4 regions of the Exiguobacterium sp. s138 genome follow, and region 4 is predicted to be linked to each of the others. Evidence: riboswitches for the same ligand, from Rfam matches in the RefSeq annotation. Region 4 holds a riboswitch; each other region holds the start of a gene.
The links. A riboswitch is a leader RNA that binds a small molecule or an ion and turns the genes downstream of it on or off. The one in region 4 is predicted to bind thiamine pyrophosphate.
Positions count from the first base shown of each region.

Region 1 (4,214 bases), on a different contig from region 4:
CTGGAAACATTGCGTCATTTGGATGAAACGAAACGTGAGGACCGGATTAAGTTGCTGGCCGGTTTGACCCGCTTACGGCAGATTTGCTGTGATCCGGCGCTGTTTGTCGAAGATTATACAGGCGAATCCACAAAACTCGAACGTCTGCTGACGTTAATTGAAGAAAAATTAGCCGCCGGACACCGGATCCTGATTTTTTCCCAGTATACGAAGATGCTGGCCCGGATTCGGGAACGACTGGCAGCACGACAACGTGCCCACTTTCTGCTGACGGGTGAGACACCGGTTGAGGACCGGGTCGCACTGTGTGAAAGGTTTAATGCCGGTGAAGTTGATCTCTTCCTGATTTCCTTGAAGGCCGGCGGGACCGGTCTGAATCTGGCGACGGCAGATACCGTCATTTTGTACGACAGTTGGTGGAATCCGGCCGTCGAGCAACAAGCGGCTGACCGGGCTCATCGATTGGGACAGCAGTCACCGGTCGAAGTGATCAAGCTGTTGATGACCGGAACGATCGAGGAAAAGATGGCGGAATTACAAGATCGCAAAGCGACGATGATTGATGCCGTCTTATCGGATCAGAAGCCGGATATTTTAACGATTCGTGAACTCGTCCGTCTGCTCGATTCCCCCGCTTTTATCGATTCAGCAGGTGAGTAACCACACAAATCAAAGAAAATCTTAAAAAAATGAAGGACCTTCAATCCGTTGTCTATCAACAGGTTTGAAGGTCTTTCGACAATCAAATTCAGAAAAAAAGGTTTTAACTTTTGAAAGATAGGGGTATATCTACATTAGCACCGTACAACACGGTCGCTTTTCAATTATTGTTTCTCAATATCAGCGTAATGACCTGGGAGAGAAATGCTACTTACTCACTTCGTTTTTCATTTCTGAATGAAATCCAGTTGAACTAGCATTTAGCGCATGAATTTCTGTTGGAACCTATTGTTCCACTCCTACATTCATTACCTTTTGAGGGCTATACCAAATTCAAGGGGGAAATGAACATGTCAGTAACATTAAAAGTAGAAGAACGCGAAGTACGCCCGCGCTCACTTAGAAAGCAATTACGTCATGAAGGAAAAGCTCTTGGTGTCGTGTATGGCTACAAAGTGGAAAGCACACCGATTTCATTCGACGAAAAAGAATTGGTCAAAGTTGTCCGTGATCACGGCGAAAACGTCTTGGTTGCTCTTCAAATCGGCGGTAAAAAGGTCAACACATTGATCAACAAACTCGATATGGACATCTTTACACCAACAATCAAACACGTTGAATTCATCGCTGTTAAAATGGATGAAGAAACAGAAGTCGAAACGGATATCGTCCTGGTCGGCGAAGCAGCTGGCGCGAAACTTGGCGGATTCCTTTCACAAACACTCTTTAAAGTAACAGTTGCCGCAACACCAGATAAATTACCGGAACGCATCGAAGTGGATGTAACGGAACTTGCAATCGGAGATTCGATTACAGTCGCTGATCTTCCGGAAGAAAAAGATTTCCGTGTCGTCACAGAAGGTGACATCCAAGTTGCAGCGGTCGTTGAATCGACACTTGAAGCTGAACTTGAAGAAATCGAAGAAGCAGAAGCTGAGGCACAAGCAGCTGATGCGGATACAGCGACAGACGATTCAGAACAAACTTCTGAAGAGCAAGCTGAAGAAAACAAAGAAGATAAAGAGTAATCTTTTCTCCCCTCCCCTCGTGGGAGGTTTTTTTATGCATATTGACAAGTCGCGGCGACAGCCGTACAGTGAAGAAGGTACACATCATTGACACATCCACTAGGGGAGCCCGCTCGGCTGAGACGATTTACTTCGGACCCTTTGAACCTGATCTAGTTCATACTAGCGTAGGAAAGTGGAGCGGAATCCTCGTGCTCTTTTTCTGCATCTTGCAGGTTACACGACCGCTCTCTTTTCATAGAGGGCGGTCTTTTTTTGTGGTTTCTTTGTGGGTGTGCATTCAAAGGAGAAGTGATTATGAACAGTTGGAAAATGAAAGAAATCATCGTCATGATGATGCTCGCCGTAGCTTGTGGTGTCCTCTACTTAGGATGGTCGACGTTATGGTTGCCGATCTCGGCCATCTTTGGACCGGTCGGAGCAAACTGGATGTTCGGCATCTGGGTCATCGCCAGTCCCCTTGTCGCCTACATCATTCAAAAACCAGGCGCGGCATTGATTGCAGAAGTCGTCGCTGCTGCCGTCGAGTTGTTTACAGGGAGTCACTTCGGTTTATCGGCTTTATTGATTGGACTTGCGCAAGGCATTGGCGCTGAGGTTGCTTTTCTGTTAGTCGGCTACCGGAACTTCAACACCTTCACCTTGATGCTGTCGGGCATGTTTGCGGCTGTCGGAAGTATGGTCTATAGTCTGGTCGTCAATGGGTTCGCCTACTATACGACGACGACACTGCTATTGACGTTTTCCCTGCAACTGGTCAGTGGGGCATTACTTGGCGGATTGCTCGCGAAAATCATCGTCGACTCACTCGTCAAGACGGGAACGCTGAACGGTTACGCCGTCGGACGACAACAGAAACGGCGGGCTGCCTGATGTGGTGCCGGAATCTGACCGTCCGCTATCCGGATCAAGACCGAGATGTTTTAAACGACTTGACCGTGTCGCTCCGGCAAGGAGAGACGACCTTATTGATTGGTCCGAGCGGCAGCGGCAAAACGACCTTCTTGCATACGCTTGCCGGTCTGATGCCGGAAACGATTGAGGCGGAAGTCACCGGTGAATGGCGCGCAGACGGAACCGTCGGCATGCTGTTTCAACAGCCGGACGATCAGTTTTGCATGCAGACGGTCGGGGCGGAAATCGCCTTCAGTCTGGAAAACCGGAGTATTCCCCGCGATGAAATGGAAGAACGAATCAGAACGGTGTTGAAACGGGTTGGACTCGACCTCGCCTTGACGACGCAAATTGCCGGACTGTCCGGCGGGATGAAACAACGGCTTGCTTTGGCCTGTGTGTTGGCACTCGAACCGGACATCCTGTTACTCGATGAACCGACGGCGCAACTCGATCCGCACGGCCGCCGATTGATGATGGAGCTGATTGAAGAATTGCATCACAATCCGAACGTGACACTGGTGTTGATCGAACATCAACTGGAAGAATGTGTGACGTTTGCTGACCGTGTGTTGGTCTTTCGGGAAGGACAGCTGAGGCTTGACGGTTCCCCGCTTGAAGTCTTCGAAGAGAAACGGGAGGAACTGATCCGGCACGGTATCATGTCGCCATTGCTCTATCCTTATACACTCGAGACGATTCCGCTGACGGTCGCAACAGCGCGGTTTCTGAATAACCCGCCCGTCGCAAGACGTCCGGTGGCAAACGAAACGACGTTTGATTTGACCGATGTGACGATCACGCATGGCAAACGGGTGATTCTCGACCGGATTTCGCTGACCGCGTCCGCCGGAGAATGGATCATGCTCGTCGGACGCAACGCTGCCGGTAAAAGCACCCTGCTTGAGACGCTGGCAAAACTGTTGCCGGCGCAAAGCGGGACGATCAAGCTGTTTCAGACACCTTTGAAAAAATGGCGGGACCGGACGTTTTACCGGCAAGTTGGTTTCGTCTTTCAGCAACCGGAGTTTCAATTTCTGAAACAGACGGTCGCCGATGAACTGGCCATCAGCTCTCCGTCAACGGCACGAAGTCAAGTAGCTGACGCCCTGCAACACTACCGTTTGGAGGATGTCGCCGCTCAGTCCCCGCTTGCACTCAGTCTCGGGCAAAAAAGACGCTTAAGTGTCGCGACGATGTTGCTGGAACGAAAAGCTGTCCTGTTACTCGATGAACCGACCTTCGGACAAGATGCTGAGACGACCGCTCAGATTCTCGATGTGTTACACCAAGCCCGGGAAGCGGGAACTACGCTGATCATGGTGACGCACGACATGGAGCTGGTCTACCGTTACGCCGACCGCGTTGTCGTCATCGGCGAGAAGCACATTCAATTTGACGGGGCACCGGATGAATTGTTCCGGAACGAATCATTGCTTGAGCATAACCAGTTGATCCGCCCGGTATCGGTACGCTATCAGCAACTCGAGGAGGTGAAACACCGTGCAGGAAAACAATTCGCTGCTCGCACGCCTTAATCCCGCCGTGAAGCTCGGAACACTGGTGTATGTCATGCTGTTGCTGATTACGACGTCACGTCTGCCGGTGACAGTCGCCTTGCTTCTGTTTGCA
Region 1 covers NZ_JACSMW010000002.1:499,682-503,895, forward strand. Annotated here, with positions in the region: gene KNP91_RS06410 (DEAD/DEAH box helicase) at 1-660, shown strand, start outside; gene KNP91_RS06415 (50S ribosomal protein L25/general stress protein Ctc) at 1,011-1,688, shown strand; TPP riboswitch at 1,780-1,879, shown strand; gene KNP91_RS06420 (ECF transporter S component) at 1,986-2,561, shown strand; gene KNP91_RS06425 (ABC transporter ATP-binding protein) at 2,561-4,120, shown strand; gene KNP91_RS06430 (energy-coupling factor transporter transmembrane component T family protein) at 4,086-4,214, shown strand, end outside.
Region 1: linked by a shared signal. The riboswitch ahead of KNP91_RS06420 (ECF transporter S component) and the one ahead of thiD (bifunctional hydroxymethylpyrimidine kinase/phosphomethylpyrimidine kinase) in region 4 are both predicted to bind thiamine pyrophosphate.

Region 2 (4,214 bases), on a different contig from region 4:
CCGTCAAAATTTCCTGGTCCGCCCGCCGGTTGCCAATATCGATCAAGCATTGTTGGTCGTATCGGCAGCAGAACCTGATTTTTCTGCCCATCTGCTGGACCGGTTTTTAGTGTTGATTGAAGCAAAGGAAATTCAACCGATCATCATCTTGACGAAGATGGACTTGTTACAAGGTGAAGCCGAACAAGGGGTATTGGAAGCAATTGCCGCTTACCGGACCATTGGATATCACGTCATCGAAACGTCAAGTGAGACATTGGCCGGAGTCGAATCCGTCCGTCCGTTGTTAAAAGATAAAACGAGTGTCCTGGCCGGACAATCCGGTGTAGGGAAAAGTTCGTTGTTGAATGCCTTGGAACCTTCGTTGGCACTGGAAACGAGTCATATTTCGAAGGCGCTTGGTCGTGGACGCCATACGACACGTCATGTGACATTGATCCCGCTTGGCGAAGGACTGATTGCAGATACCCCGGGATTCTCGAATCTTGATTTTCCGCATGAAATGGAACTCGAGGAGTTACGGTGGTGTTTCCCTGAATTTGTTGCTTTACAGGACGAATGTAAGTACCGTGGCTGTCTGCATTTGAATGAGCCTGGTTGTGCCGTTAAACAAGCCGTCGAGGCCCAGGAAATCATGGCTTCCCGGTATACGAATTATGGTATGTTTGTAGAGGAAATCAAGAATCGGACACGGAGGTATTAACATGATTAAAATCGCACCATCAATCTTATCAGCAGATTTTGCAAATTTAGAGCGGGATGTCAAAGCCGTAGAAGCAGCAGGTGCCGATTATATCCATTTCGATGTCATGGACGGTCAATTTGTTCCGAACATCTCATTCGGACTTCCTGTCTTAAGCAGTTTACGTCAAAAAACAGATATGGTTCTCGACGTCCATCTCATGATTGATCGTCCGGAAAACTTTGTCGAAGCCTTCGTTGCAGCAGGGGCTGATATCGTGACGTTCCACGTCGAGGCGACGAATCACGTCCACCGTGTCCTGCAACAGATCAAAGCAGCCGGTGCGAAAGCGGGTGTCGTGCTCAATCCGCATACGCCGCTGTCGACGATCGAACACGTGCTCGAGGATGTGGACATGGTCTTATTGATGACAGTCAATCCGGGATTCGGCGGACAAGCGTTCATTCCGGGTGTCATGAAGAAATTAAATCAACTGGCTGCAATGAAAGCGGAACACGATCTATCGTTTGAGATTGAAATCGATGGCGGAGTCAATGCGGAAACAGCGAAATTATGTATTGAGAATGGGGCAAACGTACTTGTTGCAGGTTCCGCCATCTACAATGCACCGGATTATTCAGAAGCAATCACTAGTATTCGGAATGCCGCTCACGTATAATAAGAGCAGAATCAAAATTGAATGAAGACCGCAAGGGGTGTCGCGTCAAGCGGCTGAGAGAAGTGATTGGACTTTAACCCTTCGAACCTGTTCCGTTCAGACGGACGTAGGGATGTGGCGCACGCAGGCAGTACGGCGTTCGTCGTACTGCCTTTTTGCCGTCCTGCGATTTTATTTTTAGGAGGAAAAAAGGATGAAACGGCTACAAATGTTAATGGAAATTGCAATCTTTGCAAGTCTTGGTGTGGTGTTCGATTTATTAATCCCGTTTAAAATGCCGCAAGGGGGTTCGGTCAGTTTGGCGATGCTGCCAATCTTCGTCATGGCCTTTCGTCATGGTGTCATCGGTGGGGTCGTGACGGGAGCGCTCGTCGGAACGATTCAACTGATGTTCGCTCCGCAAATTCTGACAGTCGTTCAGCCGTTACTCGATTATACGATTGCGTTTGGAGTCGTCGGACTGAGCGGACTATTCGCACGGCAAGTCAAAAAAGCAGCAGCAACCGGGAAGAATGGCCGTTTGATGGCAATTGTACTAGGCGCGACATTGCTTGGTGCAGGTTTACGTTATGTCTGTCACGTCATCAGCGGAATCGTCTTCTTCGCTGAATATGCGGAAGGTCCGGTCGTTCCGTACTCGTTGATCTATAACGCGACGTATATGGTTCCATCGTACCTATTATGTGGTATTGTCGCAGGACTTCTGTTTACGACAGCGCCCCGACTTCTTCGTTACTCGGCACGAGGTGTCTGATGCGGGTCGTGATTGTAGCGGCCGGTCCGACAGAAGACATCCCGTCCCTGAAACCGTTTCTGGATGAGAAGACGGTTGTCATCGCCGTTGACGGAGGTGTCACCGAATTGGCACAGCAAGGTCTCGCTTTTGACTTGGCGATTGGTGACTTTGATTCGCTCGGATACAAACCGGAAGGAGCGATCATCCACCCGGCTGAAAAGGATGAGACCGACTTGGAACTGGCTTTACGCCATGTCAGTCAACAGTATGAAGCAACAGAAGTGTTCATATTCGGTGCGACCGGAGGACGACTTGATATGACGCTTCAAAACGTCTATTTGCTAAAACAATTTCCGGCAGTTCGCTTGATGACGAAGCGGGAAGAGGTTCGTTTCTTACAGCCGGGGACGTATGAGATCGAGGCAGATGGATTTCACTATCTCTCTTTCATCCCGCTCGTTCCGACACGTCTGACCCTCCGCGGGGTCAAGTATCCGTTGACGAATCATGACGTGCCGGTCGGCGGATCATTGACCGTCAGCAATGAATGGACACAGCACGGAGTGGCGAACGTGACGGTGCATACCGGTGAAGTCATCGCATTACGGAGTTTGTCAGATCAGTAAAAACGCGTGCTCGTTAGGCTTACCTAACGAGCACGCGTTTTTTTATGACTCTGTAGGTGGAGGCAGTTCAAGATTCTAATGTGGAACTGGCTGCCTGACGCTCGGTTTGAGCTGCAATATGTTTTCCTTTAACAAACAGATGGTAACAACCCCATGTCAAGAGGAAGAACGGAACACCGATATACAGTGCAATCCGTTGATCTGCCTGAAACGCCAAGCTGATCAATACGAGCATGTTTAACGAGAACGAGATGATCGGCAAGACCGGGAAGAACGGTGTCTTGAATTTCAATTCACTGACTGAATGCCCGTCTTTGATGAATTGACGGCGAAACGCAATTTGTGAAGCGGAAATTGAAATCCAACCGACTTGTGCCCCGAGTCCTGCTAGTGACAACAACCAGATGAAGACGGTATCTTCCGCGAAAAAGGCGGTCAGAAGCGATAACATCGCAAACAGCATCGTAAAGCATAACGCCCGCATCGGTACACCACGAGAGTTGACGATGGCAAGTTTTTTCGAGATCATACCTTCTTGAGACATCGACCATAACATCCGGGTAGCAGCGTATAATCCTGAGTTCCCGACCGACAGTAAGGCAGTCAGAACGACGATGTTCATCAAATCGGCCGCGTATGGAATCCCAATCGCATCAAAGACCATGATGAACGGACTGCTGATACCGCCAGCTGTTTCATAAGGAATTAAGGCGCCGACGATTGTAATCGAAAGAACAAAAAAGATGAACGTCCGCCAAACCGTATTGCGGATCGCTTTCGGAATCGATTTTTCGGGATCGTTCGACTCTCCGGCTGCAACCCCGATCAATTCCGTCCCCTGGAACGCGAAGTTGACGGCGATCATCGTCGTCAAGACTCCGAGCGCACCGTTCGGGAACAATCCGTTTGAAGTAAAGTTGGCGAATAAACTTTCCGGGCGTTCTGCAGTCATGTCGATCCAGCCAAACCAAGCTGCTCCCCCGAGCGCAATGAAAAATAGAATGGCCAGGACTTTCAGGCTCGAGAACCAGAATTCAGCCTCCCCAAAGGCTTTGGCAGATACGGCGTTAAGTCCGAATAAAATGACGGTGAAGATGGCACACCAGATGACGATAGGGGTGTTCGGAAACCACCGATCCATCAGACTTCCGGCTGCCGTAATTTCAAGTGCCACCGTCACGGCCCATCCGAGCCAGTAAATCCAGCCGACGGCAAATCCGATACCCGGTCCGATGAAACGTGTCGTATACGTTTGAAATGATCCGGAAACCGGCATATGGACAGCCATCTCTCCTAAACATAACATTGTCAGATACATAATGGTCCCACCCACGATGTAACTGAGGACCGCCCCGAGTGGTCCTGCTTGCGAAATCGTTAATCCGGAACCGAGAAACAGTCCCGTACCGATAATCCCTCCGAGTGAAATCATGAAGAGATGCCGGCTTGTCATTTCTCTTTTTAACTGCATGTCTGACCCTTCCCCCTTGA
Region 2 covers NZ_JACSMW010000002.1:132,133-136,346, forward strand. Annotated here, with positions in the region: gene rsgA (ribosome small subunit-dependent GTPase A) at 1-703, shown strand, start outside; gene rpe (ribulose-phosphate 3-epimerase) at 705-1,361, shown strand; TPP riboswitch at 1,385-1,491, shown strand; gene thiT (energy-coupled thiamine transporter ThiT) at 1,555-2,115, shown strand; gene KNP91_RS04470 (thiamine diphosphokinase) at 2,115-2,723, shown strand; gene KNP91_RS04475 (amino acid permease) at 2,791-4,194, opposite strand.
Region 2: linked by a shared signal. The riboswitch ahead of thiT (energy-coupled thiamine transporter ThiT) and the one ahead of thiD (bifunctional hydroxymethylpyrimidine kinase/phosphomethylpyrimidine kinase) in region 4 are both predicted to bind thiamine pyrophosphate.

Region 3 (4,214 bases), on a different contig from region 4:
ACCGATGGATAGCCCGCTTTTTTGGTAGATGGTTCCGGTGTCAGGTGAATCAAGCCGGGCCAGTAAACGCAGGAAAGTCGTTTTCCCGCTCCCGTTACGTCCGATCAAGCCGATGCGGTCATGTGACTGGATAAAGAGGGACACATCCGTTAAAATATCGTCGCCTCCGAATTGTTTGGACAGGTGTTGGATGTCGCAGATCATCATATGAATTTTCCTCTCTGACGCATCAAAAAAAGGAGAGCGCAAACAGCACTCTCCTTCACCAGTGGAAGATGCGCTTTGCTTTATTTTTCAAGTATAGAGTTCTTCAAAAAAGGACAGACTAGTCCCTTAGAACGCCATTCCATGAAAAATCGCGCGCAACAGATACAGTTGTTCCATCAACCAATGCTTACACGCAGCAAAACCCATCTTTCCACACCACCTTTTCTCATTCGATGACTCTATTTTACCATGCCACCGGGAATGAAAGGAAGAGCAGATTATTTAAATAAACCGGCGATGGAATTAAAGAAGGCACTTAAACCGTCAAACAGTTTGGCAAAAAATCCTTTTGTTTCTTCCGATGTCGCAAAGGACTGGATGTTTTGTCCGGCATCCTTCAGTCCCGTCTCAATCTGTCCCCAGTTAAGATCAGCTTTTTCCATTTGGTTAAACAGACCGGTCAAGCGCTCCATTTGGGCATCGGACAGATTGATATTATTGTTTTGAATGACTTGGACGATGACATTCTCGATTTCGACTTTCGTCTCCGGTTTTTGCTTCGCGATTTCGGCTTTGATTTCGTTCATCAAGTCGGCGACTTTATCCGTCCCGACGGTTTTTCCGACATCTGATGTGACCGATAATTCTTGTTGGGCTAAATCTTTCCGTTCATCCGTCAGTTTGATACCGGTCTCACTTGACGTTTGATCATAGGCTTTCATGATACCAGTCAAGGCAGATGTACCGGTTACTTTATAAGGGGAAGTAATCGTAATGTCGGCATCGGTCACACCGGCCGTGACCAGCGCATTCAAATACATGTCTTTTGTGACCCATGTGATATTTTCGGTTGCGACGGACAGACCGTCGCCTTTTTCAGCCAATTCGATCTTGGCGGAGGAATACATATTGCCGCCGCGCTGGGACTGGGGAATGTTTTTCCCGAGATATTTTTCCTCATCGGCAGATGTCGCGATGATCGGGGTGATACCTTCCGGTGCATTGAGGCGGGACAAGACCCATGCTTTATCCTTTGCTCCGAGTGATTCTCCGAGTGTGATGATCGTTTTGTCGACGACCTGCTCGGCAGATGCAGCAGTAGGCAGTAATAACGTCGTGGCAAGTAATGCCGAAGCAGTCCATGTGATGGTTTTATTCATTGTCAGATTCCTCCGTAAGTTAAGTATCAGGTACTAATTTCAGTCTAATCGACCGGTGACGGAAGAGAATCGGTCTCAAGGACGAGCCGACATCGACCTTCCGTCATGTTCATTGTACAGAAAAACAATGGAAAGAAGGGGAGCAGGTTCAGAATTGAATGAAATCATGTTACACTTAAAACAAATCAAATAGCGACCACTAGGGGAGTCAGTAGGCTGACTGAGACGACGGAGACGTGCGGACCCTTTGAACCTGATTAAGTTTGGACTTACGGAGGGAAGTGGCGTGACAGATCCTCTTTTTCTGGTCTTTTCACGTCATACCTGACATCAGGTGTGGCGTTTTTTTGATGACAAAAGGGGGAAGAAATATGAAATTCAGTGAAGAAATCCGGCAAGCGGCAGGACAGTATTGGGACAGCAGTTTTACGCATCCGTTCGTGACCGGTCTTGCAGACGGGACATTGCCGGAAAAGAAATTCCGACATTACGTACTCCAAGACGCCTATTACTTAAAACATTTCGCGAAAATTCAGGCCCGTGCCGCGTCCAAGGCACAGGATTTCGTGACGATTGCAGAGCTCGCGGAACATGCGACATCGACCTATGCCGCAGAACTGAGTCTGCACCAGTCGTTTTTTGAACCGCTTGGGATTTCGGACGAAACATTAGCCCGGTTCGAGCCGGCCCCGACCGCATACGCCTATATTTCACATATGCACCATGCGAGCGAAGGGACGCTCGGAGAGACGATTGCTGCCATCTTACCGTGTTACTGGCTCTATTATGAAATCGGACAACAGTTACAGACCGCTGTACCGGCTTCACCGATTTATCAACAATGGATTGCGACATACAGTTCGGACTGGTTCGAGCGGGTAGTCTTTGAGCAGATCGAGCGTTTGAATGAGCTGGCAGCGCAAGCAAGTGATCAAGAACGCACCCGGATGAAGCAGCATTTCGTCAGAAGCTGTTATTACGAATTGATGTTTTGGGAAATGGGCTGGACGGAAGAGACATTTGAAAAAAGCCTGGCACAGATTATTACAGCGACATCATTGAAATAAGACGAGACAACGTAAAACACCGGATTCGCTTGTTGGCGGATCCGGTGTTTTATATAGAAAAGATCAATCAGCTGTGGTGTTCAATCAAATCTGCGAGGCGTTGTTTCACCAGCGACGGATTGGTTAACTCCTGATTGGATAATGAAAGTTTCGTCATCGTTTCGTCCGTACCCGCCATTTCGCTGAACAAAGAGCCGAGGCTGTGGGCACGACGGTCGATTTGAAGAACGATATCGATTCCGGACCGGTCCTGCAGCAAGATGACTTCGATTTCATCCAGTTTATGCGCATAATGCGTACCGCGGGCAGAATATTCGAGTTCCTGCGCGATCGGTAAATCTTTTCGGAAGCGGCCCGGTAATTTTTCTGTATCTGCTTTTTTCAAGCGGAATCCGAGATCTTCCATCGCTTCCAGAATGACGGATTGATAGTCGTTTGCCTTGACGACGACCGCATCATGATCGGACGGATCGACCGCTTGCGCGATATCAAGACCGGTCTCAATCCAGGATTTCGATTGACTGACGGAGAGTGGTGTATTAAAAGGAACCTGCAGCGTGAACGGAATTTCGCGTTCGACACCGGCTTCGATGGTAAACGGTGCTTCATTTAACACAAACCGATCCAGTGTGAATGTCGTGAATGTCTTGCTGTCCCCAACTTCCTGTTTGTACTGGGTGTTGAAGGCGAGATAAATCCGTGCGATTTCCTGATCGACGTTACCGCCTTTGATATGGACGACTCCTTGAATCGTACCGCCGGGTTCACAGTGTTCTTGCTCGAGGCGCGTGTCGACCGTTGCGGCACCGATACCGATTTGGGAAAGGATTTTTTTAAACATGTTGTGTTCCTCCTTAAATTAAGTATGACGACTGAAAAGAAAGCTGACTTGCTTGTCGAACACGGATGAATTTGCTACAGTTTCGAAAGACCAAACAAAAAAGGACGGGACGATACTTGGAACTACATCAATTAAATGACTTGCTCACGGAAAAACTGCAGGCGACTTCACTCATACACGCGACAATCAGCGCTCCGCGTCTGAAATCAAATGATCTCCGCCGAATCAAGGTAAAACCGATTCTACTTAGAGATACGTATGCAATCCAGTTAGAGTTTCAACATGAACGGATCATTAAGCATGAGAATTTAAGTATAGAAGAATTTATTGTAAGAATGGACCAATTCTTTGACGAATTCCGTCAATTTTTATTCCGGTTCGAAACGGAAGAAGTCCAGTTTCAACTCTCGAAGAAAATGAAAGTCTCCATTAAAACGACCGTCAAAGAAACGATTCAGGCAGAGTTGTCGCATAACCGCAAGAAAAGTCACTTGTTAGAAGATGGTGTACCGGTGCCTTTTTTAATCCGTTTAGGTGTCATGACGGAAGAAGGACAGGTCAAACGCCAAAAATACGACAAATTCAAACAAATCAATCGTTTTCTGGAATTTGTCGAAGACAGTATCGCCGTATTGCCGAAAGGACGTACATTACGGATTTTAGATTTTGGATGCGGGAAATCGTATCTGACGTTTGCTCTTTATCATTACTTGAAGATCGTCAAAGGTTTTGATTTAAATGTCACCGGTCTTGATCTAAAAAAAGAAGTCATTGAGGACTGTGCGGCGATCGCTGCTGATTTAGGGTATGATGATTTGTCCTTCCGTGTCGGTGATGTCCACGATTACGACCAGGACACAGAAGTTGACTTGATGGTGACGTTACATGCCTGTGACGTCGCGACCGATGTCGCACTTGCCCGTGCCGTTGATTGGAACG
Region 3 covers NZ_JACSMW010000001.1:283,501-287,714, forward strand. Annotated here, with positions in the region: gene abc-f (ribosomal protection-like ABC-F family protein) at 1-207, opposite strand, end outside; gene KNP91_RS01455 (DUF1002 domain-containing protein) at 486-1,367, opposite strand; TPP riboswitch at 1,559-1,664, shown strand; gene tenA (thiaminase II) at 1,739-2,434, shown strand; gene KNP91_RS01465 (sporulation protein) at 2,502-3,275, opposite strand; gene KNP91_RS01470 (class I SAM-dependent methyltransferase) at 3,392-4,214, shown strand, end outside.
Region 3: linked by a shared signal. The riboswitch ahead of tenA (thiaminase II) and the one ahead of thiD (bifunctional hydroxymethylpyrimidine kinase/phosphomethylpyrimidine kinase) in region 4 are both predicted to bind thiamine pyrophosphate.

Region 4 (4,214 bases):
AAATAGAGCTGCCCCTAAATGATATTTCCCGCGATTTTCGACTCGAATGATTTGCGGTTCGATTTTATATCGAATCCATCGTCCTCGAAATCGAACAGACTGCCATTTCACGACCATCACCTCTAGAAGGATTATACCCTGTCTGAAACGCTCTGACGCACTTGTTCGACGGTCTGTTTAAACTTTTTCGTCGTTCGTTCAATTTCCGGATTGGCAAACAAAGCGGACACCACGGCATATCCATCTACGAGAGAATCAAGTAACGATACATTTGTTTCGCTAATTCCACCGATGCCTACTAACGGGATGCGAACGGCTTTCCTGATTTGCTCTAATGTCACACGTGACATGAATGTCGCATCTTGTTTCGTCGCCGTCGGAAAAAGTGACCCGACTCCTAAATAATCTGCACCGTCCTGCTCTGCTGCCACAGCCTGTTCGACCGTTGAAACGGAAACACCGATCGTCGCCGTCGGTAACAATCGACGTGCTTCCGTTAAAGGAATATCATCTTGACCGATATGCAGGCCCGCTTCGACTAATAAAGCGATATCGATCCGGTCATTGATAATCAACGGAATATTATAACTGGCAGTCAGATCCTTCAGTACAACGGCTGATTCGAGAAAATTCTTACCCGACATCTCTTTTTCCCGTAATTGAACAATCGTTGCACCGCCCTTAATCGTTGCTTCGACAGCATCCTCCAAGGGAAGATGCGGGTGCAGACGTCTATCCGTCACTGCATAAATCAAGTATTCACTGTCCATTCATCTGCACCTCCGGCAAACTTTCCTCTGTCATCAGACTGACCGCATCAAACAATCCGGTCCGAAAACTGCCGATACCAGGACGATTTCCGGCCGTTTCCCCTGCTTTTCCCATGGCGTACGTCCCAAATACAGCTGCGTCGAAATGATCGTATCCTGCTCCCAAAAAAGTCGCAATCAAGGAAGCGGTCATACATCCTGTTCCCGTCACTTGGCCGAGTCGTTTTGTTCCGACGTCCAAATGATGTTGACGGACTCCATCTGTCACAAAATCAACGGGTCCGGTGACGACGATGACTTGTTTCGTCTGGGAAGCGAAGGCGTGAACACTTTGAAGATCGAGTGATTCTCCTTCCGCCACATCGACCCCTTTCGTTCGAGCAGCCTGTCCAAGCAACGTTTTAATTTCCGAAGCATTTCCTTTGATGACCGTAAAGGTGATTTCCTCCATCAGTTGTTTCATAAAATCCGTTCTTAATGTCGTGGCTCCCGCGCCCACCGGATCCAAAATGACCGGTTTCCCCAGCCGGTTAGCCGTTTTCCCTGCTAGCAGCTGTGCTTTGCGCATGTCCGGATTGATGGTTCCTGTATTAATCACGACGGCGTCTGAAAGACCAACCATCTCTTCGACTTCGAGCAGGTCCTCTGCCATGACAGGAGATCCTCCAAGCGCAAGTGTCATATTAGCACAATCATTGATCGTGACGGTATTCGTTAAATGATGAATTAATGGTTTTTTATCATGGATGCGTCGTAGCATGTGTATCCCTCCAAAGTTCATGAAAATGATGTGTCGGTCCAATTCCGTGTCCAAGAGCAAAACCGTGACGAATCGCTTCGGTCACATAACGTTTCGCATAACGGACGCTGTCTTCCAGTGAATGACCAAGAGCCAGGTTGGCAGCGATAGCAGCGGACAACGTACAGCCTGTCCCGTGCGTATGACGGGACTCAATCCGTTCTTGTTCAAAGACAACATACCGTTCGTCCGTATATAAAAGATCAGTGGCGTCTTGCCCTTCCAAATGCCCGCCCTTGAGCAACACAGCTCCTGTTTGTCGTTCAATCAGCTTGACCGCTGCTTGCTTCATATCAGCAAGTGAATGGACGGTTCCACCGATCATCCGCTCGATTTCAGGAATATTCGGTGTCACAAGGGTCGCAAGTGGTAACAGCTGTTCGAGCAATGCCTGTTCCGCATTCGGTTGTAACAAAGCATGGCCACCTTTTGCGACCATGACCGGATCAAGAACAATCGGCAGAGGATACTTTTCCAGTTGTCGGGCAATCACTTGAATCGTTTCCTGATTAGAAACCATTCCAATCTTGACGGCATCGACACGGATATCTGAAAAAATCGAGGTTAACTGTGCCTCCACAAGTTCGGGAGAGACGTCTTCAACCGCTTGAACACCCAATGTATTTTGTGCCGTAATCGCCGTGATGACACTCATGCCATATACACCAAGTGCTGAAAATGTTTTTAAATCCGCCTGAATTCCCGCTCCGCCACCGGAGTCGGATCCGGCGATCGTTAATACGTGTTTCATTCCAATTCCTCACTTTCCCGTGAGCAAATAAGGAGAAAACGGACAACAAAAAGCGCCGTCCGCTGTAAAAAAGCAGACGACGCCATGAATAACCAGGTTCACCGGTTAAAGTAATCATGTCTTCGATCTCAACTTTCCTACGCTGGTATTATCCAGTTCAGGTGACAGGGTCGAAAACAGAATGGTTTTCCTCTCAGCCGGACTCCTCCAGCTCCCCTAGTTGCTCGTAATTTAAATTCTTTTTCACTGTATCACAGCACCATCAAAAAAACGAGCCGAAGCTCGTTTTTACAAGTATCCAAGTGGATTAACCGTGTTAGCAGGTCCTGACGCGCTATATTGATATCCACCAATATGCAGTTCAAAGTGCAAATGCGGTCCTGTCGAATTACCCGTACTCCCAAGAGTACCAAGCCTTTGACCTTGAGTGACCGTTTGACCTGCTGAAACCGATAACGAATTCATATGACCGTACACCGTTGTATACACTTGACCGTCAAGGAAATGGGAAATCATGACGTGATTCCCGTAAGGTCCGCCGCTTCCGGCCGTAATGACTGTTCCGGAAGCCGCCGCACGAATTGGCGATCCGACAGGTCCGCTGAAATCGACACCGTTATGGAAAGTATAACCGTTCGCTCCACTGGCCGGTCCGAATCCTTGTGAGACACCACCCGAAGCCGGACGAACAAACTTCGCCGATCCGGTCGGTCCACTGCTGACAGGAGTCGGAACAACCGTTGATTCACTTGATTCAGGCTTTGATTTTGCTGCTTCTTTTGCTGCTTTTGCTGCTTTTTCCGCTGCTGCCTTTTCGGCCGCCGCTTTTTCTGCTGCTGCTTTCGCTGCTGCTTTTGCTGCCGCAATCGCTCTTTCTTGAGCCTCTAAAGTCGCTTGTAATTCTTTTGCATTTAACAGTTTAGTCGTGAACTTTGTTTTCCCTTTACGTAATTTATTCAGGGTCGCGCTCCGTTCTTTCATCTGTTGTTTTAATTGTTTCTTTTGAATGAGCAATGATTTTTTTTCTTGAACACGCTCTTCTTTTTTAGTGATGAGGTTCTTTTTCATTTCCGCCAGCTTTTCCTGTGTTTCCAAATAAGCAGAAATCATTTTATCATCTTGTTCGGCGATTTTTTTACCAGCCATGACACGGCTGAATAAATCCCCCAGGTCTTTCGAACCAAAAATGACTTCTTCCCATTTGATCGAATTACCGTCGTTTTCTTGAAGTACACGTAACCGGTCTCCGAGCAACTCTTCTTGACGTGTGAGCATGATTTCATAGCGGACGATTTCCGCTTCCAGATCTTCAATCTGAAGGTTTAGTTGTTTAATCTGCTTATTTTTTTCGGAAATCCGGAAAATATTTTCATTAATCGCTGCATCAATTTTATTGATTTCGCGTTGTTCCGCCGATATTTTGGCTTCTTGCTTTTTAATGGCTTTTTCCAATCGACGCTGTTCTGTCGCATTTTGAGATTTCTTTTCTTTAATCGTTGCAGCATGACCAGAAGTCGGCGCAGTTGATACGAGCAACACTCCTAACAATACCGTTGACAACAATTTTTTTAACATGTCTCATTTCCTCACTTATGTATGATTTCTTATTTGAAAAGTAGTTAATTCAAAGTATTTATGTCTGAGATTGATTATAGCATCGTAGTAGTTTCAGTAAAATTTCATTTATGTTTCAAGTGAAAGCGTTTTTTTGTAATATAACATTTTTCATTTTGATCAAGACACACAAAAAAAAGCGATTGCCATAGCAATCGCTTTTTCCGTAATTATAACATCGACATTGGATTTACAGAATTCGCCGGTCCTGAAGCACTGTAGCTGTAACCACCTACATGAATTTCAAAGTGTAAGTGCGGGCCTGTTGAATTCCCTGTGC
Region 4 covers NZ_JACSMW010000006.1:100,514-104,727, reverse strand. Annotated here, with positions in the region: gene KNP91_RS12685 (hypothetical protein) at 1-117, opposite strand, end outside; gene thiE (thiamine phosphate synthase) at 132-770, opposite strand; gene thiM (hydroxyethylthiazole kinase) at 760-1,530, opposite strand; gene thiD (bifunctional hydroxymethylpyrimidine kinase/phosphomethylpyrimidine kinase) at 1,511-2,320, opposite strand; TPP riboswitch at 2,438-2,548, opposite strand; gene KNP91_RS12665 (murein hydrolase activator EnvC family protein) at 2,609-3,895, opposite strand; gene KNP91_RS12660 (murein hydrolase activator EnvC family protein) at 4,105-4,214, opposite strand, start outside.